Linked DNA regions of Salipiger abyssi. The protein of the gene in region 2 interacts with the protein of the main gene of each other region in a pairwise test. Links are inferred from orthologs where the notes say so. Each region holds a gene or a part of one and is shown on either strand. Other genes may lie near its edges.

Evidence for each region.
Region 1: the proteins of mtgA (region 2) and Ga0080574_RS06115 interact in binary tests that used the Escherichia coli proteins (3 or more experiments, as listed by UniProt). The link is inferred for Salipiger abyssi from one-to-one orthologs.

The regions. Positions count from the first base shown.
Region 1 is NZ_CP015093.1:521,230-526,089, forward strand. Bases 1,861-4,860 are described here. They hold Ga0080574_RS06115 (peptidoglycan D,D-transpeptidase FtsI family protein), read right to left. Parts: upstream 4,258-4,860; coding sequence 2,464-4,257; downstream 1,861-2,463. Other genes in these bases: Ga0080574_RS06110 (UDP-N-acetylmuramoyl-L-alanyl-D-glutamate--2,6-diaminopimelate ligase), read right to left, coding at 1,861-2,409; ftsL (cell division protein FtsL), read right to left, coding at 4,254-4,598; rsmH (16S rRNA (cytosine(1402)-N(4))-methyltransferase RsmH), read right to left, coding at 4,598-4,860. In the rest of the region: Ga0080574_RS06105 (UDP-N-acetylmuramoyl-tripeptide--D-alanyl-D-alanine ligase), read right to left, coding at 1-931; more of Ga0080574_RS06110, read right to left, coding at 928-1,860. UniProt on the Escherichia coli protein: Essential cell division protein that catalyzes cross-linking of the peptidoglycan cell wall at the division septum. Required for localization of FtsN.
Region 2 is NZ_CP015093.1:2,285,906-2,302,410, forward strand. The notes cover bases 13,657-16,505. They hold mtgA (monofunctional biosynthetic peptidoglycan transglycosylase), read right to left. Parts: upstream 15,535-16,505; coding sequence 14,779-15,534; downstream 13,657-14,778. Other genes in these bases: Ga0080574_RS14690 (efflux RND transporter periplasmic adaptor subunit), read right to left, coding at 13,657-14,671; gltB (glutamate synthase large subunit), read right to left, coding at 15,857-16,505. Outside these bases: Ga0080574_RS14630 (shikimate dehydrogenase), read right to left, coding at 1-439; Ga0080574_RS14635 (TetR/AcrR family transcriptional regulator), read left to right, coding at 577-1,239; Ga0080574_RS14640 (tripartite tricarboxylate transporter permease), read right to left, coding at 1,331-2,869; Ga0080574_RS14645 (tripartite tricarboxylate transporter TctB family protein), read right to left, coding at 2,880-3,311; Ga0080574_RS14650 (Bug family tripartite tricarboxylate transporter substrate binding protein), read right to left, coding at 3,413-4,390; Ga0080574_RS14655 (response regulator transcription factor), read left to right, coding at 4,560-5,231; Ga0080574_RS14660 (sensor histidine kinase), read left to right, coding at 5,224-6,615; Ga0080574_RS14665 (ABC transporter substrate-binding protein), read left to right, coding at 6,615-7,655; Ga0080574_RS14670 (cell wall hydrolase), read right to left, coding at 7,668-8,171; Ga0080574_RS14675 (TetR/AcrR family transcriptional regulator), read right to left, coding at 8,315-8,884; Ga0080574_RS14680 (acetyl-CoA C-acyltransferase), read left to right, coding at 8,985-10,181; Ga0080574_RS14685 (efflux RND transporter permease subunit), read right to left, coding at 10,212-13,334; more of Ga0080574_RS14690, read right to left, coding at 13,331-13,656. UniProt on the Escherichia coli protein: Peptidoglycan polymerase that catalyzes glycan chain elongation from lipid-linked precursors. May play a role in peptidoglycan assembly during cell division in collaboration with other cell division proteins.

The DNA.
Region 1 (4,860 bases), 1.8 Mb from region 2 along the record:
ATTGCCCCAGCGCGGTGATCGCCAGCGCCCGGTCGAGCCCCAGCGCATGCGCCACCGCCAGCACGCCCAGCCCGTTCACCGCGAAATGCCGCCCCGGCACCGCCACCTTGAAGAGGATCGGCGTGCGCCAGGCCCGGCCCTGCGCCACGGTCGTGGCATCGCCCACGGTCACCTCGGTGATGCGGTGGTGATTGCCCGCCGCCTCGCCAAAGGTGATGACCTGCGCCGAGCGCGCCTCCGCCATCTCCACCAGGATCGGCGAGACCTCGAGATCGCCGTTCACCACCGCAGTGCCGCCCGGCTCCAGCCCCTCGAAGATCGCGCCCTTCTCGCGCGCGATGCCCGCCAGGCTCTCGAAGGCGGCCAGATGCGCCGGCGCCACGATGGTCACCATCGCCACATGCGGCCGCGCCATGCGGCTCAGCGGCGCGATCTCGCCGGGATGGTTCATGCCGATCTCGATCACCGCGAAATCCACGTCGCGCGGCATCCGCGCCAGCGTCAGCGGCACACCCCAGTGGTTGTTATAGCTCTTCTCGGCGGCATGCACGGTGCCCTGCGCGCCCAGCACGCAGCGCAGCATCTCCTTGGTCGAGGTCTTGCCGACCGAACCCGTCACCGCCACGACCTGCGCCCGCGTGCGCGCCCGCGCCGCGATGCCCAGCCGCTCCAGCCCCGCCTGCACGTCGTCGACCAGCAGCAGCCGGTCCTCGTCCACGCCCTCGGGAATGCGGCTCACCAGCGCGGCGGCAGCGCCCTTCTCCAGCGCCTGCGCCACGAACTCGTGCCCGTCGCGCGCCGCCTTCAGCGCGACGAACAGATCGCCCGGCGCCAGCGTGCGGGTGTCGATCGAGACCCCTGTCGCCTCCCAATGCGCCGAGACGCGTCCGCCGCAGGCCTCTGCCGCCTCCTTCGCCGTCCAGAGCGTCACAGGCCCCTCCCGTCCAGCGCCGCCACGGCGACGCTCGCCTGTTCCACATCGTCGAACGGGTAAACCGTATCGCCGACGATCTGCCCGGTCTCGTGACCCTTGCCGCAGACCAGCAGCGCGTCGCCCGGCCCCAGCAGATCGACGCCGCGCAGGATCGCCTCAGCGCGGTCGCCCACCTCGGTGGCGCCCGGCGCGCCCTCCAGCACCTGCGCGCGGATCGACGCCGGATCCTCGGAGCGCGGGTTGTCGTCGGTCACGATGACCATATCCGCGTGTTCCGTCGCGGCCTTGCCCATCAGCGGGCGCTTGCGCGCGTCGCGGTCGCCACCGGCGCCGACAATCGCGATGAGCCGGCCCATGACATGCGGGCGCAGCGCCTGGATGGCGGTCGCCACCGCGTCGGGCGTATGGGCGAAATCCACATAGACCGCCGCGCCATTGTTGCGCGTCGCCGCAAGCTGCATGCGCCCGCGCACCGTTTCGAGCCTCGGCAGCGCGCGAAAGACGTCCTCGGCCTCGGCGCCGCAGGCGATGACCAGCCCCGCCGCCAGCAGCGCGTTCCAGCCCTGAAACCCGCCGATCAGCGGCAGCCGCAGCTGCTCCACCACGCCGTGCCAGCTCAGCCGCAGCTCCTGCCCCGTCGCGTCGAAGCGCTGGCCCAAGAGGCGCAGATCGGCGCCCTCGGCCTCGCCAACGCTCAGCACCTCCTGCCCGCGCGCCTTGGCGATGGCCAGCATGTCGATGCCGCGCGCGTCGTCGATATTGATCACCGCCATGCCCTCCTCGGGCAGCACGCGGGCGAAGAGCCCGGCCTTGGCGGCGAAATATTCCTCGAAATCCGCGTGGTAATCGAGGTGATCCTGGCTGAAATTCGTGAACCCCGCCGCCTTGAGCTGCACCCCGTCGAGCCGCCGCTGGTCGAGCCCGTGGCTCGACGCCTCCATCGCCGCGTGATCGACACCGGCCTCCGCCGCCTCGGCCAGCGCCTTGTGCAGGGTGATGGGCTCGGGCGTGGTGTGGCGCAGCGGCGCCTGCCAGTCGCCCTCGACCCCGGTGGTGCCCAGATTGACCGCGCGATAGCCCAGCTCCTGCCAGAGCCGGCGCACGAAGGTAGCGACGGAGGTCTTGCCGTTGGTGCCGGTCACCGCCACCATCGTGGCGGGCTGCGCGCCGAAGAACAGCGCGCAGGCATAGGCCAGCGCCTGGCGCGGATCGGCGGCGATCACCAGCGCCGCCTCGCTCTCGCCCAGCGCGTCGCGGGCGATCTCGGCGCCCTCGGCATCGGTCAGCACGGCAACGGCGCCCTGCGCCAGCGCGGTCTCGACAAAGCGCGCGCCATGCACCTTGGTGCCCGGCATCGCCGCAAAGAGATGCCCCGGCATCACCGCCCGGCTGTCCACGGAAATGCCGCTCACCTTCGCCTCGCGCCCGCCCCGCGCGGTCAGGCCCAGATCCGAGAGGCTCTTCTCCCCGCTCATGGCAGCCCTTTCATCTTTCCCAAAATACTCAAACCCGGCGGCGCCGACGCGCCCTCAGTTCCGGATGAGTGTCACATTGGTCATGTCGCTCATATCGTATTCCGGACGCAAGCCCAGAAGCGGCGCGATCCGGCCGATCATCTCGGCGGCCACCGGCACGGCGGTCCAGCCGGCGGTGCGGCGGGGCTTGGAGCCGGAGGTCTCGACCGGCTCGTCGAGCGTGACGACCAGCACGTATTTCGGATCATGCGCCGGGAACATCGAGGCAAAGGTGGCGATCACCTTGTCCTTGTAATAGCCGCCGCCATGCTCCTTGGGCTTGTCCGCCGTGCCGGTCTTGCCGCCGACGTGATAGCCCGGCACCTCGCCAAAGCTCGCCGTGCCCTCGCTCACCACCTTGCGCAGCATCTGCCGCGCCGAGGCCGATACCTGTTCCGAGAGCACACGCGGCCCGATTTTCGGACCGTGCTGCTTCAGCAGCGTCGGGCTGACCAGATGGCCGCCATTGGCAATGGTGGAATAGGCCGCCGCCAGATGCAGTGGCGAGGAGCTGAGCCCGTGCCCGTAGGAGATCGTCACCGACGACAGGTCGGTCCAGCGCGAGGGCAGCAGCGGCTTGCCGCCCGCCGCCTCGACGATCTCGAGCCCGGTCGGCTCGAAAAAGCCCAGCGATTTCAGAAACTCCTGCTGCCGCTCGATGCCGATGGCCAGCGCGATCTTGCCGGTGCCGCGGTTGGAGCTCTTCACGATGACCTGCTCGACGCTGATCTCGCCGTAATTGTGCCCGTCGAACTCGCCGATGCGGTGGCCGCCGACCTTGAAGGGCGGGCGGGTGTCGATCACCGTGTCGGGGCGCACCAGCCCCAGCTCCATCGCCTGGGCCGCGGCAAAGATCTTGAAGGTCGAGCCCAGCTCATAAACCCCCTGCACCGCGCGGTTGAACAGCGGGCTGTCGGAGGGGCTGCCCTCGGTCGGCGGGCGGGGCCGGTCGTTGGGGTCGAAATCGGGCAGCGAGGCGATGGCGATCACCTCGCCGGTATGCACATCCATCAGCACCGAGGCCGCGCCCTTGGCGTTCATCAGCCGCATGCCCGAATCCAGCACCCGCTCGGTGGCGGCCTGAATGGTCAGGTCGATGGAAAGCTCCAGCGGCGCCCCCTCGCGGGCCGGATCGCGCAGCTTGGCGTCGAAATATTTCTCGATCCCGGCGGTGCCGATCACCTCGGCGGAATGCACGCCTTCGCGCCCGAAACTGGCGCCGCCAAGGATATGCGAGGCCAGCGCGCCATTGGGGTAAAGCCGCATCTCGCGCGGACCGAAGAGCAGCCCGGGCTCGCCGATATCGTGCACCGCCTGCATCTGCTCGGGGCTGATTTTCTTCTTCACCCAGAGAAACTTGCGCTTATCGTCGGTGAAATCCTTGACCATCCGCTCTTCGTCGAGATCCGGGAAGATCGCCTTCAGCTCCTTTGCCGCGCGCAGCGGTTCGATCATCTGCTGCGGATGCGCGTAGAGCGAATGCGTCTCCATATTGGTGGCGAGGATACGGCCATGACGGTCGGTGATGTCGGCGCGGCTGGCGATGATCGAGGCGCCGGTGGCCTGGGCGCGCGGCTCGCTGGGTTCGGAACCGGCCAGCACGCCCATGCGCACGCCGATGGTGCCGAAGGCAATGAAGAACAGCACGCCCAGCACCAGCAGGCGGCCCTCGGCGCGCACCCTTGCGCGGTCGCGCATCTGCTCGTGGCGGATGCGGATGTTCTCGCGTTCGATGGCGTCGGGGTTCTCGCCCTTGCGGCGGGCGTCGAGGATGCGGGCCAGAGGGCGGAGCGGGGTGCGCGTGGTCATTGCCCGGCCCCCGCGCTGGTCACGTCGACGGGCTCGGTGACCACCAGCGGATGTATCACCGGATAGGCGACCTGATCGACGCGGCCATATTGATCGGCCCGCATCGGCAGCAGTTCGAGCCGGGGAAAGTTGATCTCGGCCAGATCGCGCAGCCGGTCGGGGCGGTTGAGATAGGCCCATTCCGCCTTGAGGATCGCCAGCCGCGCCCGCGCATCGGCGATGTCGCGGTGCAGATCCTCAACATGGTCGAGCGCCGCCTGGGTGTCGTAGTTTTCGCGATAGGCCCAGAAGGCGAGGCCGATCAGCCCCAGAAAGGTGGTCACATAGAGCATCGTTCGCATCAGCGCTTCCCCTTCAGTTGCGGCATGTTCAAAGTCGCCGACCCGATCTCGCCCGGCACCGCCTCGGTACGGCGCCCGATGCGCAGCCGCGCCGAGCGGGCGCGCGGGTTGGCCTGCAACTCCACCTCATCCGGCCCCACCGCCTTGCGCGTCACCAGCTCGAAGCGCGGCTCTTCGGTCTCGGTCACCGGCGCGTGGCGGCTCACCGAGCCGAGCCGACCGGAGCGCGCCTGGAAGAAGCGCTTGACCATGCGGTCCTCGA
Region 2 (16,505 bases):
CGGCAACACCCGCGCCGCCGGCGCCGGCGAGCAGCACATGCTCCACAGCCTCGCCGGCCAGGCCGCGCCGGAAGCTTTCTGCAAACCCCCAGAGATCGGTATTGTGGCCGACCCGGCGCCCGTCGCGCAGCACCACGGTGTTCACGGCACCAACCGCGCGGGCATTGTCGGAAAGCTCGTCGAGCAGCCCGATGACCTCGATCTTGTAGGGGTAGGTGACGTTGAGCCCGTCGAAACCGCAGGCCTCGGCGCTTTCCAGCATCGTCTTCAGCGTGATTTCGCGGCGGGCGGGTTCGTCCATGTCGAGGATGCGATAGACTGCCCCCAGCCCCTGCGCCGCGGCTTCCTCCATATGCATGCGCGGGGTGCGCGACAGCGCGATCCCGCGGCCGATGAGACCGGCCAGCATGGGGCGTTCCGTGGCGACGGGCTGATCCAAGAGCTTCTCCTCCATAGGCGCTTCGATTCGTCGCAATAATGAACCAACCGGTTAATTCGGTCAATCCAATTGAACCCACGGGTTAAAATGTTACCATGGCCGGGCGGCGTGCGTGCCGGTCGGAGGGGAGAGCACTGTTGGACAAACCTGCCAAGCTCAGGAGCTGGAAGCAAAATCCCGAGGCGGTGCGGGCGGATATCCTGCGCGTGGCGCGCGCGGAGTTCGCCCGGACCGGCCTGTCGCGGACGCGGATCGACGACATCGCCGCCAAGACCAAAACCTCCAAGCGGATGGTCTTTTACTATTTCGGCGACAAGGAATCGCTCTATCAGGCGGTGCTGGAGGAGGCCTATGCGGAAGTACGCGCCGGCGAGGCGGAGCTCGATCTCGAAGATCTCGCGCCGGATCACGCGCTGCGCAAGCTGGTGGAATTCACCTTCGACCACCACCGCCGGAACCCGGATTTCATCCGCCTGGTCATGGTCGAGAACATTCATGACGGCAGCCATATGCGCAATATCGAGCGGCTGGCGGAGCAGAACGTCGCGGCGATCCGCGTGCTGGAGCGGATCTGCGAGGCGGGCCGGTCGAGCGGCCTGTTCCGCGAGGATATCTCGCCGCTGGCGCTGCACTGGCGGATCAGCGCGATGAGCTTTTTCAACGTCTCCAACCGCGCGACCTTTACGCTCAATTTCGGTGACAGCCTGTTCGACGAGGAGGGGCAGGCGCTGCTGCGCGAGGAGGCGGCGCGCAGCATCGTGCTCTCGGCGCTCAGGAACCCCGGCGGTGCGAGCGTCTGACGGCTCGGCTGTTTGGCGAACGGATCCAGGGGCCCGATGTGACAAAGCCCGCCGGTGTCGGCGGGCTTTGCGATTTCTCTCAGGTGCGAGGTCAGTCGCTGATGGCGCCTTCGCTGTCGCGGCGGGCATGCATCCGGGCCTTGACCCGGGCGCCGATGATCAGCGGCAGCACAAAGCCGATGATCGCGATGGCCCAGAGCGCGATGGAGAGCGGGCTGTCGACCAGCGTCCACCAGTTGCCGTTGTCGATGGTGACCGCGCGGCGCAGGTTGTTCTCCATCGCGTTGCCCAGCAGCGTGCCCAGGATGATCGGCACCAGCGGCACGTCCAGCTTGCGCAGCCCCCAGCCCATCATCCCGAAGCCGATCATCACCAGCAGGTCGAAGGTCGAGCCCGAGATGCCGTAGATGCCGACAAAGCTCACCATCGCCACGATGGGCATCAGGATGCGCGAGGGCACCATGAGCACTCGGGTGAACAGGCCGACCATCGGGATGTTCATCGCAAGCAGCATGATATTGGCGATGAACAGCGCCGCGATCAGCCCCCAAACCACGTCCGGGTTCTGGGTGAAGAGCAGCGGCCCCGGCGTGATGTTGAGCGCCAGCAGCACCGCCAGAAGCACCGCCGTCGTGCCCGATCCCGGCACGCCGAGCGCCAGCATCGGCACAAGCGCCCCGCCGGCGGCGGCGTTGTTGCCGGCCTCGGGCGCCGCGACGCCGCGGGGATCGCCGGTGCCAAAGGTGTTCTCGCGGTCCACCAGACGCTTTTCCATCGAGTAGGAGATGAAGGAGCCGAGCGAGGCGCCCGCACCGGGCAGGACGCCGGCGACAAACCCCAGCAGCGACGTGCGCAGCATCGTCGGCGTGCATTGCTTCAGCATGGAAAGCGGCGGGTAGAGCTTGCCGATGGAGATCTTCTTGCCTTCCGCATCGGAGCCGCCATGGCGGTTTTCGAGAAAGATGAACACTTCGGAAAGGGCAAAGAGCCCAACGATGGCGACGAGGAAATCGAGCCCGTCATAGAGATGCACTTCGCCGAAGGTGAAGCGCGGCACACCGGTCTGGGTATCGACGCCGATGGTGGCGAGGCCGAGGCCGAGCGCCGCCGCGAAGGCCGATTTCGCCTGATTTGTCGAGGACACGCCGCCCAGCGTCATGAAGGCCAGCGCGAAGAGGGCGAAATACTCCGCAGGACCGAAGAGCAGCGCGATCTTCACCAGCTGCGGCGCCAGCAGGATCAGCCCCCAGGTCGCGATGAAGGCGCCGATGAAGGAGGCCACTCCGGAGAGCGACAGCGCCTCTCCCGCCATGCCCTTCCTGGCCATCGGGTGGCCGTCGAGGCAGGTCATCATCGCCGGTTCGTCGCCGGGAATGTTGAGCAGGATCGACGAGATCCGCCCGCCATACATGGCGCCGTAATAGACCGAGGTCAGCAGGATCAGCGAGGGCGTCGCGCCCAGCCCCATGGTGAAGGCCAGCGGGATCAGAATCGCCACGCCGTTCGACGGGCCGAGGCCGGGCAGCGCGCCCATGATCGTGCCCAGAAAGCAGCCCAGCAGCGCCAGCAGCAGGTTCTGCCAGGTGATGGCGATGGCAAAGCCGTCGCCGAGATTTGCAAGAATATCCATGACGGCCTCCTCAGAACCCGAACGGGCCGCGAGCCAGCGACAACCCGAGCGCGAGATGGAAGATAACGTAGATGCCCACCGAGGTGCCGACGCCCACGGCGACCGCTTCGAGCGGCGCCGAGCCGAGCCGCCAGGCGAGATAGGCGGCGGCAAAGGCGGTGGCGATGACAAAGCCGGCGACGGGCAGCATCTCGGCATAGAGGATCATCACGACGACTGCGGCGCCGATCTCGGCCAGGCGGCCAAGTGCGGGCCAGGCGGGTTCGGCATCCGGGCGCAGCGCGATGACCGCGCTCGACAGGCCGAGGATGCCGGCAATGATCAGGGGGAAGGCCTTGGGACCGACGGCATCCGAGAGGAAGCTCTCCTCGATCGCAAAGGCTGCAACGACGTAGCCGAGGGCGAGCAGCATGCCGACGACACCGAAGATACGATCGCTCATGGCGGATCTCCTCTTGTCTGGGTGTCAGGTTGTCAGGGGGTCGGGAAAGACCGGGTGCCGCACGGCTGCGCGGCACCCGGCAAGTGTTCCGTGAGTGCGGATTACTTGATGATGCCGATTTCTTTGGAGATCGACTGAATGCGGGCGACGGAATCCTCGACAAAGCCCTGGAACGCGTCACCCTGAAGGTCGAGCGGGGCCAGACCGTTGGCAGCCATCACCTCTTTCCAGGCATCCGATGCGTAGAGCTCTCCGATCTTGGAGACCCAGGCGTCATAGGCCTCGTCCGACATGCCGCCCGGGGCATAGAAGCCGCGCCAGTTGGCGCCGATGGCGTCGATGCCCTGTTCGCGGGCGGTGGGGAACTCGGCGAATTCGCCGCCCAGGCGCTCGGGGGCGAGGATCGCGATGACCCGGATATCGCCGGAGTCGACAAAGCCCTTGGCTTCGGAAATGTCGCCGGTGAAGCCCTGGACGGAGCCCGCCAGAAGCTGTGTCACCGCCTCGCCGCCGCCGTCGAAGGCGATGTATTTCACCTTGCGCACGTCCTCGACGCCATAGGCGTCCGCCGCGATCAGCACCTTGAGGTGATCCCAGCCGCCCACGGCCGAACCGCCGGCAATCGAAACCGAGGTCGGGTCGGCCTTGATCTGGTCGAGCAGCTCCGGCAGCGTCTCGATCTCGCTGTCGGCGGCGACGGCGATCACGCCGTAGTCGGCGCCGACCGAGGCGAGCCAGCGCACCTGATCCATGGTGTTGCCGGGATAGGCGCCCTGAGCGAGACGGGTGGCCGTGGCCGAGGATGCGGCGACGATCAGGTCGTCATCGTCACTGCGCTTGTTGACCACTTCGGCAAAGGCCACGCCGCCACCGCCACCGGCGAGGTTCACGACCTGCATGGTCTGGTCGATCAGGCCCTGATCCTGAAGCGACTTGCCGACCTGGCGGCAGGTGAAATCCCAGCCGCCGCCCGGGTTGGCCGGTGCGATGCATTCGGGGTTCTCCTGCGCCGAGGCCGCAATGGCGGACAGCGACAGGGCGACGGCGGCAATCGCGCCGCGGGTTGCGGTAAGTTTCATGTGTTCCTCCTCAGGGTTCTGCACGGCGCACTCCCACGCGCCGGAAGACATCCCCGCAGGGCCGGACCTTGCGATCCCTTTCCTGCGGGTTGCGGATGTGTAACCGTTGTTCCTGTCACGAAGCTGTCACCGCGACAGGTTGGCGGGTGTCAGGAGGGGAACGGCCGCGATGCGCATCTTGATGGTCGAGGATGCCGAGGATCTGGCGGAGGGGGTGATCGCCCATCTCGCCCGCTCGGGCGTCGTCTGCGATCTTGCCCCCAGCATCGAGGACGCCCGCGATTGCCGCGCGGTACAGCGCTATGACGCGGTCCTTCTCGATATCAACCTGCCCGACGGTTCCGGCCTGTCGCTGCTTCGCGAGATGCGTGGCACCGGCGACCGCACGCCGGTTCTCATGCTGACGGCGCTGTCCTCGGTCGATGACCGCGTCGTCGCGCTCGACCAGGGCGCCGACGATTATCTCGGCAAACCCTTCGATCAGCGCGAGCTGGAGGCGCGGCTGCGCGCGCTGGTGCGGCGCGAGACCGACCGCAAACAGGAACGGATCACGCTGGGCGCGCTGACCTATGCGCCCAAGGATCGCAGCGCCAGCCTGAACGGGCGGCAGCTCGATCTCACCCGGCGCGAGGCGGCGCTCCTGGACATGCTGATCCGCCACCGGGGGCAATACCTGTCGAAGACGCGGCTTTACGATTCGCTCTACGGTTTTGAGGACGCCGATGTCGGCGTGAACGCGATCGAGCTTTATATCGCGCGGCTGCGCAAGAAATTCGCCGGCACCGATGTGAGCATCGCCACCCAGCGCGGCGTGGGCTACCGGATCGGGCAGGATGAGTGACGCGGGCGCCGGGCGCAGCCTCGTCTCGCGCGTGCTGGCCACAGTGTTGGCGATCCTGGTTCTGGGCGGTGTTCTGGTCGCCGGCTCGATCTGGTGGAACGGTCGTCAGGCGGCACGGCAATCCTATGACCGGCTGTTGCTCGGCGCGGCGAGCGACATCGCGGAGTCGATCCGGATACAGGAAGGCAGGCCGCTGGTGGATCTTCCGGTCTCGGCCTTCGAGCTTCTGGCGCAGGCGCCGGACGACCGGATCTATTATTCGGTGCTCGGTCCCGACGGGCGCTTCGTTACCGGTCTCGACCCCGAGCAGCGGGTCGCGCCGCCGGCGCGCGGCGGCGGCGCGATCCGTTTCTTCGATGCGCCGCTGGACGGGGAGCCGGCGCGTTTCGTTCAGCTCACCCGGCGCTTTGTCGAGCGCGACTTTTCCGGCCCCGTCGATATCGTCGTCGGCCAGACGCTGCGCGCGCGCCGGGCGATGACGCGGGAGCTGATGCTGGATGCTCTGCTGCCCATGGCGGTCGCCGGGGTCTTTCTCATGGTGATCGCGTCTCTGGTGATCCGCTCGGCGCTGCGCCCGCTGGAGGCGCTGGTCGAAGATCTCTCCGGCCGCGATCCCTACGATCTGACGCCGATGCCCGCCGACCGTCTTCCGCGCGAGTTGCAGGTGATGCTGGGGGCGATGAATCGATTCATGGGCCGGCTCGAAGGTCAGGTCGAGGCCATGCGCACCCTGATTTCGGACACTGCCCACCAGCTGCGCACGCCGGTTGCGGCGATCCGGGTGCATGCGGACACGGCTGCGTCCGAGACCGATGCCGCCACCCGCCGCCGCGCGCTGGACCGGCTGCTGACGCGCACACGCTCGCTCGGAACCCTGCTCGATCAGCTGCTCAGCCGGGCTCTGGTGGTGCATCGAACCGACAGCGTGCCCCGCGCGCCGGTCGATCTGCGTGAGATCGCGCTCGAGATCATGGAGCGCGATGACCACGCGGTTCTGAGCCCGGAGGCCGAGCTGCGGCTGGAGATCGGCGAGGATCCGGTGATGGTGCGGGCCGATGCCTTTTCACTGGGCGAGGCCGGTCGCAACCTTCTGGGAAATGCGCTCCGGCATGGCCGTCCGCCGGTCTCCATCGGTGCGACGCGACGCGGCGCCGAGGCGGTGCTTTGGGTCTGCGACAGCGGGCCGGGGCCGGATGATAGTGTGATTGCGCTTCTGGGCGAGCGCTTCAACCGCAGCACCGCCTCGCGCGAGCAAAGCACCGGGATCGGCCTGTCGATCGTCACAGCCGTCGCCACGGCCTTTGACGGGCGGGTCGAGATGACGCGGGACGAGCACGGCTTTTGCGCCAGTCTCGTCCTGCCCGCCGAGGAGGAGACGCCGTGATGCGCCCGTTTGCCCGGCTGCTGGTCTGCCTGCTAATGCTGTCGCCGCTGCCCGCCGCCGCACAGGAAGCGACCGCGCGGTTCGGCACGGGCGACATCCCCTTTCTGCTGCGCTCGACCACCGATATCGAGATCATCCGCCCGGTGATCGGGCGGTTCGCCGCGCTCAATCCCGAACTGGCGATCACCTACGAGCAATGGGGCTCGAACGCGCTGTTCGAGCTGAGCCGCGCCGATTGCCGGGCGGGCGCCTCCGGGGCCGATGCCATCCTCTCCTCGGCGGTCCAGCAGATGGTGTGGCTGGTCAATGCTGCCTGCGCGCATGCCTACCGCTCGGCGACCACGCAGGCGCTGCCGCCGACGCGGCGCTGGCGCGACGAGCTTTGGGGCGTGACGACCGAACCCGCTGTGATCGCCTACAACAAGAGCCTGCTGCCCGGCGACGAGGTGCCCCGCAGCCGTTTCGCCCTGCTCGATGCGCTGCGCGCCCGGCCCGAATTCTTCCGCAACAGGATCGCGACCTATGACATCGCCGCGTCGGGTCTGGGCTATCTTTTTGCCCATAGCGACAGTCTGGAGGCCACGACCTTCGGCGCCCTGCTTGAGGGCTTTGCCCGGGTCGATGCGGTGGCGACCTGCTGCTCCGCCGAGATCATCGCGGGCGTGGCGGAGGGGCGTTATCTGATCGCCTATAACGTCCTTGGCTCGTATGTGCTGAACGCCGATGCGGCGAATGTGGGGGTGATCCTGCCCGAGGACTACACGCTGGTCCTGTCGCGCGGATACATGATCCCCAAGACAGCCTCGCGCAAAGCCGCCGCCGCGCGGCTGCTCGATTTCATGCTGACGCCCGAGGCGCAGACGCTGCTGATGCGGGCGGGGCTGGTCTCGCGGATGGAGCCCGCGGAAACCGGCCTCGCCGCCAGTGCCCGCAGATATATCCCGCTCTCACCGGCGCTGCTCGTCGCCCGCGACCCCAATCGCCGGGAATTGTTGCTTCAGTTCTGGTCGGACACGTTCCGGCGCGCCGAAACGCCGTAAGCGGGCGGAGCGCTACCGCCCGGTCAGCCCTTCGACGGGCGGCAACGGAAACGGTTGCGTAACGGCCTCGGGCCGGCGTTTTTCATAAAACGCATTGCCGCCGGTCGAGAGTACGTAATGCATGTTGTTATAGGATGCGCGATAGGCGCTGCTGTGAAAGAACTGCGCGTCGGCGATCATCGGATGCCGCTCGCCATGCATGACCGAGAGCGCCGCCTCCCGCACCAGCGCGGTCGAGGGGCCTGTCATCTCGCGGGTCATGACGCCGGGGGCGAACTGGTTCTTTTGCGAGACGACGCCGCAGACCGTATCCGGAAAATCGTCGGACGCGACGCGGTTCATCACGACGTTGCCCACCGCGATCAGCCCGTCGCGGCTGGAGCGGTGCGATTCGAAATACATCGCGCGCTCCATGCATTCGAGCTCGTCGGGATGGTGGCGCATGCGCGCGCCGCAGGCGGCCAGCAGCACGAGCAGCGGCAGGGCGAGGGCGGCGGGGCGGTTCATCAGGGTCATGTCGCAATCTCCTTCCGCGAGGGGCAGCGCCTTGGCACTTGTGGGAAACCCTGCCGGCCTTGGCGCTGCGTTTAGTCTAGCACTAGGCTGCGGCAAGATCTTCCCGCCACGGCGGGGCGGGGAAAAACTATTGGCGAGACCGGTCAGGGTGTGTCCTCTGCATTGGCATTGGTGGTCAGGATATCTTGCGCCAGCGCCGGGTCCGAGACCGCCCGGGCGAGCACCAGCGCCCCGACAAGCCGGCTGAGCAGCCGGATCGCCGCAGCCTCGCTCGCGGGTGTGCCGGTCTCTGCCGCCGCTTCGGCGATCTGGCTCAGTGTCTTGCGCAGCCCGGCGTCGAAGGCCTCGCGCACCGGCACCTCGTGGCGCGGTGCCTCGGCGCCGAGCGTGGCGTAGGTGCAGCCAAGCCCGCGATGGCTCAGATGCGGCTTGGACAGGTACCAGCGCGCCACAGCCGCGAGCGGATCGCCCTCGGCCTCCTGCAACACGGTCTCCCAGGCCTCGGCGTTGCGGGCGAGCGCGTCCTCTGTGGCCTCGGCCAGCAGCGCTTCCTTGCTGGCGAACTGTTTGTAGAACGCGCCATTGGTCAGCCCCGCCGCCTGCATCAGCGCGGCGATGCCGACCCCGTCATAGCCATGCTCGCGGAACATCTCGCCGGCGGTGCGCACCACCCGTGTCCGGTTCTGCGCCGCGTCCTGCCGGCTCATCCGCATTGGGGCCTCCTCTGATATCCGGCTTGAATTATAACCGTAATCTTATTGTTGACAAGTTGGATTATGATCATAATTTAAATGAAGTTCAGGGAGATTCAGCATGTCAGACAGACCCAACGATCCGGTGGCCATCGTCGCCGCCAGGCGCACTCCGCTGGGCGCTTTCATGGGCGCCTTTGCACAGGTGCCGGCGACCGAGCTTGGTGCCGTGGCGATCCGCGCGGCGCTTGGCGATGCAGCGCTCGACGGGGCGGATCTGTCGGAAATCCTGATGGGTTGCGTGCTGCCTGCCGGGCTCGGGCAAGCGCCGGCGCGGCAGGCGGCGCGGGCGGCGGGGTTGCCGGACGCCACCGGCGCGACCACGATCAACAAGGTCTGCGGCTCGGGGATGAAGGCGACGATGCTGGGCCATGATCTCATCCACGCGGGCAGCGCCGGCATCGTGGTGACCGGCGGTATGGAGGCGATGTCGGGCGCGCCCTTCCTGATCCCCGAGATGCGCGGCGGGCGTAAAGCGGGCGGCACCGAGCTGCTCGACCATATGATGACGGACGGGCTGGAGGATGCCTATGAGCGCGGCCGCCCGATGGGCACCTTCGGCGAGGCCACGGCGGAATGTTACGGCTTTACCCGCGGCGATCAGGACGCCTATGCCATCGAGACGCTGGAGCGCGCCCGCGCCGCCGTCTCCGGCGGTGCCTTCGCGGCGGAATGCGCTCCGGTGGAGGTGCGTGGCCGCAAGGGAACGGTGACGGTGGCGCAGGACGAACGGCCCGGGCGCATCGACCCGGCGAAGATCCCGGGGCTGCGCGCGGCCTTTGGCGATCTGGGCACGATCACCGCCGCCAGCTCTTCGGCCAATGCCGATGGTGCGGCGGCGCTGGTTCTGGCCTCGGCCCGGGAGGCGGAGGCGCGCGGGCTGCCGGTGTTGGGACGGATCCTCGGCCACAGCACCCATTCGCAGGAGCCCGCCTGGTTCACCACGGCGCCGATCCCGGCGATCCAAAAGCTTTTGGCGCAGGTCGGGTGGACAGCCGAGGAGGTGGATCTTTTCGAGATTAACGAGGCCTTTGCGGTGGTGGCCATGGCGGCGGCACGGGAGATCGGCATTCCGCGCGAAAAGCTCAACGTCAATGGCGGCGCCTGCGCCCTCGGCCATCCGATCGGAGCGACGGGCGCGCGGATCATCGTGACGCTGATCCACGCATTGCGCGCCCGCAGCCTGCGGCGCGGGGTGGCCTGCCTCTGCATCGGCGGCGGCGAAGCAACGGCCATCGCCCTGGAGGTTACGCCGTAGGGTGGGTTTGCAACCCACCCACCCCATCGGTCACGCAGGCGCGCCCTCCACCTCGCCTTCCGTCGCCGCAAGACGCGGGCGCAGCCCGAAATCCTGAAGCACCGCAATCACCGCGGGTGTCACGAACAGCGCCAGAAAGGTCGCGGCACTGAGGCCGAAGGCGAGGCTCGCCACGATGGGGCGCAGGAACTGCGCCTGCGTGCTCGGCTCGAAGAGCAGTGGGCCGAGCCCCACCACCGTGGTCAGCGAGGTTAGAAAGATCGCGCGGAACCGGTCGCGGACCGCCTCGCGCCCGGCCTCCAGCACATCCATGCCGCGCGCGGTCCTGTCGTCGATGAAGTTCACCAGAAGGATCGAGTCGTTCACCACCACCCCGGCAAGCGTCGCGAGCCCCACAAGGCTTGGCAGCGAGATCTGAAGCCCCAGCGCCATATGTCCCCACATCACGCCCACGAGGCTGAGCGGGATTGCCGCCAGCACCGCCAGTGTGCGGACAAAGCTTTGCAGGTAGAAGGCCAGCAACAGGAACACACCGCCCGCACCAAGCGCCATATTGCGCGCCAGCGAGCTGCCGGTGGTCGCGGTATCCTCCGCCTCGCCGAGAATGCGGACGGAGATCTCAGGCCGGGTTTCGGCAAGCTTTGGCAGATAGGAGGCGCGCAGGGCCTGCATCAGCTCGCGGGCATTGGCCACGGCGGGATTGATCGTGCCCTGAACGCGCACGCTGCGCTGCCCGTCGACCCGGTTGATCGTGGCATAGCCGCGCGATTGCGTCACCGTCGCCACCGCCGAGAGCGGCACCAGCGCGCCGGAGCTGCTGCGCACCCGCAGATCGGTGATATCCGACAGCGCGATCCGGTCGCCGGCGTCAAAGCGCGCGACCACATCGACCTCGCCCAGCCCGTCGGCGAAGCTGAGCGCGCTGTCGCCGCGGAACGCGGCGCGCAGCTCGCCGGCGAGGGCCTGCGGCGCGACCCCAAGCGCGTTTGCGGCGGCGGTATCGAGCCGGACGAGATATTCCGGCTTGCCGGGCATCAGGTCGAAGGTCACATCCCGCACCCCGTCGAAATCGCGGAAAAACCGGCGCATCTCGCGCGCGGTGACGGCCAGCGCTTCCAGATCCGGACCCTGTACCAGCAGGTCGATGGGTTTGCCCCCGGCGCCGCGCTCCTTGTCGGTGATGCGGAACGCCGCCATGTCGGGCAGCCGCCCGCTGAGCATCTTCCAGCGGTCGAGAATCTCGGTCACATCGGTGCTGCGCGTGCCGGCGGGCAGCAGCTTGGCGCTGATCGTGGCCATATGCGGGCCGGTCCCCGGCGCGTCGGGGTTGCTGCCATAGGTGACGGTATAGCTCTGAACCAGCGACTGGCCCCCGGGCTGCGCGGGCGTCAGTTCGGCATTCATGATGTCCAGCGCCGAGACCACCTTGGCCACGCGCTTTTCGGTCAGCGACAGCGGCGCGCCCTCGGCCAGCAGCAGCCGCGCCTCGACCGTGTCGCTCTCGAGCTGGGGAAAGCTCTGGTATTTGATGAAGCCGCCGGAATAGGGGGCGAGCGAGATCAGCACGAGAAACACCGCGAGGCCCAGCGTCGCATAGCGAAAGCGCAGGGCCAGCCCGGCAAGCGGCACGATCACCGCGTCGCGGAACCGGGCAAAGCCGTCATTCACCGCGCGGCTGATGCGACCGGGCTCTGTCCTCCGCCCCAGCGAATGGCGCATATGCGCGGGCAGGATGAGGAAGGCTTCGATCAGGCTGACGGCGAGCACCAGCAGCAGCACGATGGGGATATATTTCAGCACCGCGCCGATATTGCCGGTCATGAAGCTCAGCGGCCCCACGATCATCGCCGTGGTCACGAAGGAGGCGAAGACCCCCGGCCCGACCTGCCGCACGCCGTTCACAGCCGCATTGTGGGGCGCTTCCCCGGCCTCGCGCCGGCGCACGATGTTTTCGGAAATCACGATGGCGTCGTCCATCAGCAGCCCCACCGCGATCAGCAGCGCCACCATGGTCATCATATTGATCGTGTAGCCCAGAAGCTGCATCGCAAAGATCGCGCCTAGGAACGAGACCGGCAGTCCCATCGCCACCCAGAAGGACAGGCGGAAGCCGAAGAACAGCCACATCACCGCCAGCACCAGCAGCAGGCCCTGCGTGCCGTTCTCGGCGATGATGCGCAGGCGGTCGCGGATATTGCTGGTGGAATCCTGCGAGATCGCCAGCGCGATATTGCCCGGCGCCTCGGCGCGTGCCTGCGCGATCTGCCGGTCGAGCGCCGCCTTGACGCGCAGTGCATCCTGCGTGGCGGTCTTGTTCACCGCGACGATGGCGGCGCGGTGGGCACCGTAATAGGCCGCCTGTGCCGGATCGGCAAAGCCCGCGCGGATCGTCGCCACATCGCCCAGCAGCAGCGTGCCGCCACCCGCGCTGCCCGCGACGGGGATGCGGGCCAGCTCGGCGGGGCTGCGTTTCTCTCCCAGAAAACGGATCGCGGCGTCGCCATCGGGCCCTTGCAGCGTGCCCGCCGGCAGATCGAGGCTGTGCTGCGACAGGACAGAGGCGATCTGCGCGATGTTCAGCCCGTGGCGGCGCAGCGCCACCGCGTCGAAGGTGACGGCGATCTCGCGATCGGAAAACCCGTTCACCTCCACATCCGAGATCTCGGGATCGGCGCGCAGCCGATCGGCAAGCGCGGAGGCATAGGCAAAGAGCACCTGCGGATCGTCCGGCCCGGTGACGGCGACGGAGGCCACCGAGGCCACGCGCTCGACCACCGTGCTCACCGGATCCTCGGCCTTGTCGGGAAAGCCGGTCACGCCGTCGATGGCGGCCTTCAGATCGTTGTGAAACCGCGTCATGTCGGCGCCTTCGACGATCTCGGCGGTGAAGATCGCGGTGTTTTCGCGCGCCAGACAGCTCAGCCGGTCGAGGTTCTCGACGCGGCGCAGCGGGGTCTCTGCCATGACGCAGATGCCGCGCTCGACCTCGGCGGGGGTGGCGCCGGGATAAGCAATACGGATCTCCACCTCAGAGGGCGCGACCAGCGGAAAGGTATCGCGTTGCAGCTTGGGCAGCGCCGCGAGGCCGAGCGCCAGCAGCGCGATCATCAGGATATTCGCCGCCGTGGGGTGGAGCGCGAAGAGCCGGATCATTTGCCGGCCTCGCCGGATTTGTTCCTGCCTTGACCGCTTCCAGCGCCGCCGCCTGCGGGCGCGCTCTGCCCCAGCGCCTCGGCGGCAAGGGCGGTCATGCGGGCGCTGTCTTCAATCGGCTTCACCTGCATGCCGGGCACCGCGACGGTCGGCGACGTGATCACCAGCCGGTCGCCGGGTTCCAGCCCGCTGTCGATCACCGCGAGATCGCCCATGGTGAAGGCGACGCTCACGGGGCGTTTCTGAAGCGTGTCGTCGGCGCCCACGACCAGCGCCGTGCCGTCCCAGACCGCATCCGCCGGTGCCACGAGCCGTTCGGTCTGCGGGCCGATCAGCAGCACCTCGACAAACATGTTGCGCCGCAGCGGCGGACGTTCCCCGGCGGCGGCCTGGCCGAGCGGATCCTCGACACGGACCACCACCGTGGCGCTTTGTGTGCCGCTGTCGATGGCGTCGCCGACCCGCACGACCCGCGCCTTCCAGGTGACATCGTGGCCGGGCGCGGTGAGGCGTACGCGGGCTTTCAGATCCGCGACCTCTGCGCCGCCGCCGGCCAGCCGCAGCAACGGGCCGATATGACCCAGCGGGAACCGCGCCGGCACTTCCGCCGCCGCGACGCCCTCGGCGGCGAGCAGGGTCTGGCCCGCGCCGACATATTGCCCCTCCGTGGCGGTCACTTCGGTAATGCGCAGATCGTAGGGCGCGCGGATCTCGGTGAAATCGAGCGCCCGCGCCACCGTGGCCTTTTGCGACAGCACAACCTCGCGTTCGGCGGTGGCCAGCCTGCGCTCGTTTTCGAGCCCGGTGACCTGCGCGCGGGCGGACAGCTCCTGCCGGCGGGCGGCATCGAGCCCGGCGCGCGCGGCGACCCCCTGTTCGGCCAGCCGCTCCTGCCGCGCCAGCTCTGCCCGGGCGAGCTCCAGATCGGCGCGCGCGATGTCGAGGCTGGCGGCGAGCGTGTCGTCCTTCACATCGGCCGCGGCGATCTGCGCATCCATCTGCGCCAGCGACAGGCGCAGATCCGAATCGTCGATCCGGAACAGTACCGTATCCGCCGCGACCAGCGCGCCCGCGGCGAGGCCGGCGTCGCTCTCGACGATATCGCCCGCGACCCGTGCCACCGCGTGCCATTCGCGCGCCGGGCTGACGGTTCCATAGCCCGACAGCCGTGGCAGCACCGGCACAGGTTGCATGGTCAGCACCCGGACGGGCAGGGAAGGGCGCTTGACGGCGGCTTCGGCGGGGGGCTGTTTCAGCGTTTCCGCATAGACGAAGGCCGCGACGCCAAGAGCGGCAGGAATGCCAAAGGCCAGCGCGCGGCCAATCAGGGAATCCAAGCCCGCCATCGTGTCGTGTCTCCAGGTCATATTTCGAGTGTTGAATGGGTGCAGAGAACAGCCTTCGCCGGAAAATGGCAATCGTCTTGTTGCCGCCCGGGCGTGGGCTATTCGAAGCAGTCGGCGCGCCCGTCGCGCTCGATGGTGGCGGCGCCGTCCCGGATCTGTGCGGCGCGGCGCTGGACATAGCCCGAGGGGCGCGAGGCCGAGCGGTCCTTGGGGTCGGGCAGGATCGCGGCGAGCCGCGCCGCCTGGATCGCGCTCAGCGCCTCTGGGCCGATGCCGAAATAGTGCCGCGAGGCGGCCTCGACGCCGAACACGCCCTCGTCGAACTCGGCGATATTGAGATAGATCTCGAGGATGCGTCGTTTCGACCAGAGCGCCTCCACCACCGGGGTGATCAGCGCCTCCAGCGCCTTGCGCGGCCAGCTGCGGCCCTGCCAGAGATAGGTGTTCTTCACGACCTGCTGGCTGATGGTGGAGGCGCCGCGATTGCCGCCCTCGGCAATGGCGGCGCGGATCGCCCGCATGTCAAAGCCCCAATGGGTGCAGAAATTGGCATCCTCCGCCGCCACGACCGAACGCAGCATCACCGGCGCGATGCGCTCGGCATCGACCCAGCGTTGATCGACCGAGGCGCCGAGCCGCCGGCCCTCGGACCACATCGTGTAGGTGGTGGGCGGGTTGATCAGCTTGTAGAGCAGTACCGCCAGCAGCAGCAGCGCCACCGCCACCATGGCCAGCCGGAAAGCCTGCCGCAGCAGCCAGCGCCCCGGACGGACCCGCCGGCGCGGCTTTGCGACAGCCTCACGCAGCTTGTCGGGTTTTGCCTGCTTCTTCGGTTTTTTCGCTGCTCGCGCCATGGGGTCAGAAATACACGGGCTGGCGGGTGGGGGGAAGCGTGCAACGCGCACAAGGCCCGGGGCATCTATGCGCTCCGGGCCCTGGCCGCCCCAGTGGCAGGGGACGATATCTGACACTCGTCATCATACGCCACGGGTCACATTTGAAACTAACACTCCGAACAATTCCTTTATGGCCACTGAATTGGGTGTCGTTGGGTAAACAATGTGGCGCAATCCGGAAAAATCACGCTGTCGGGCGGTTTTTCCGTTCAGTTGAGGCCAAACGCAAGACGCCCGGGGAAATCCCCGGGCGTCTGCGACATCTCATGAAAGCCGGTGCTTATTCCGCCGGCACGGCGAGGCTGTCCTCGATGCCCAGCGGGTGGGGGATCTTGTTCAGCATCTCCTTGGGGCAGACCTGGAGGAAGTTGACCTTCTCCAGATCCCAGTGCTGGAGGATGTCCTCGGCCTTGCGGCTCTTGGTCTCGACCAAGTGGCGCTCGATCAGGCCTTTCAGCTCCGCTTCCCAGTGCTCGCTGTTCACCGGGCAGGTGACGAGGCTTTCCATGTTCATCATGTCCGCCGCTTCGCCCTTGGGATCGTAGAGATAGGCCATGCCGCCGGTCATGCCGGCGCCGAAGTTGGCACCGATAGGCCCGAGGATCACCGCCACGCCGCCGGTCATGTATTCGCAACCGTTGGAGCCGCAGCCCTCGACCACCACCTTGGCGCCGGAGTTGCGCACCGCGAAACGCTCGCCCGCGCGGCCGGCGGCAAACAGGTAACCGTCGGTTGCGCCGTAAAGCACGGTGTTGCCGATGATCGTGTTCACCTCGGCCTTGAGCGGCGACATCATCGGCGGACGCACCACCACGGTGCCGCCGGAGAGACCCTTGCCGACATAGTCGTTGGCATCGCCCGAGACCTCGATCTTGAGGCCCGGCGCCGCGAAGGCCCCCAGCGACTGCCCGGCGGAGCCGGTCAGCTTC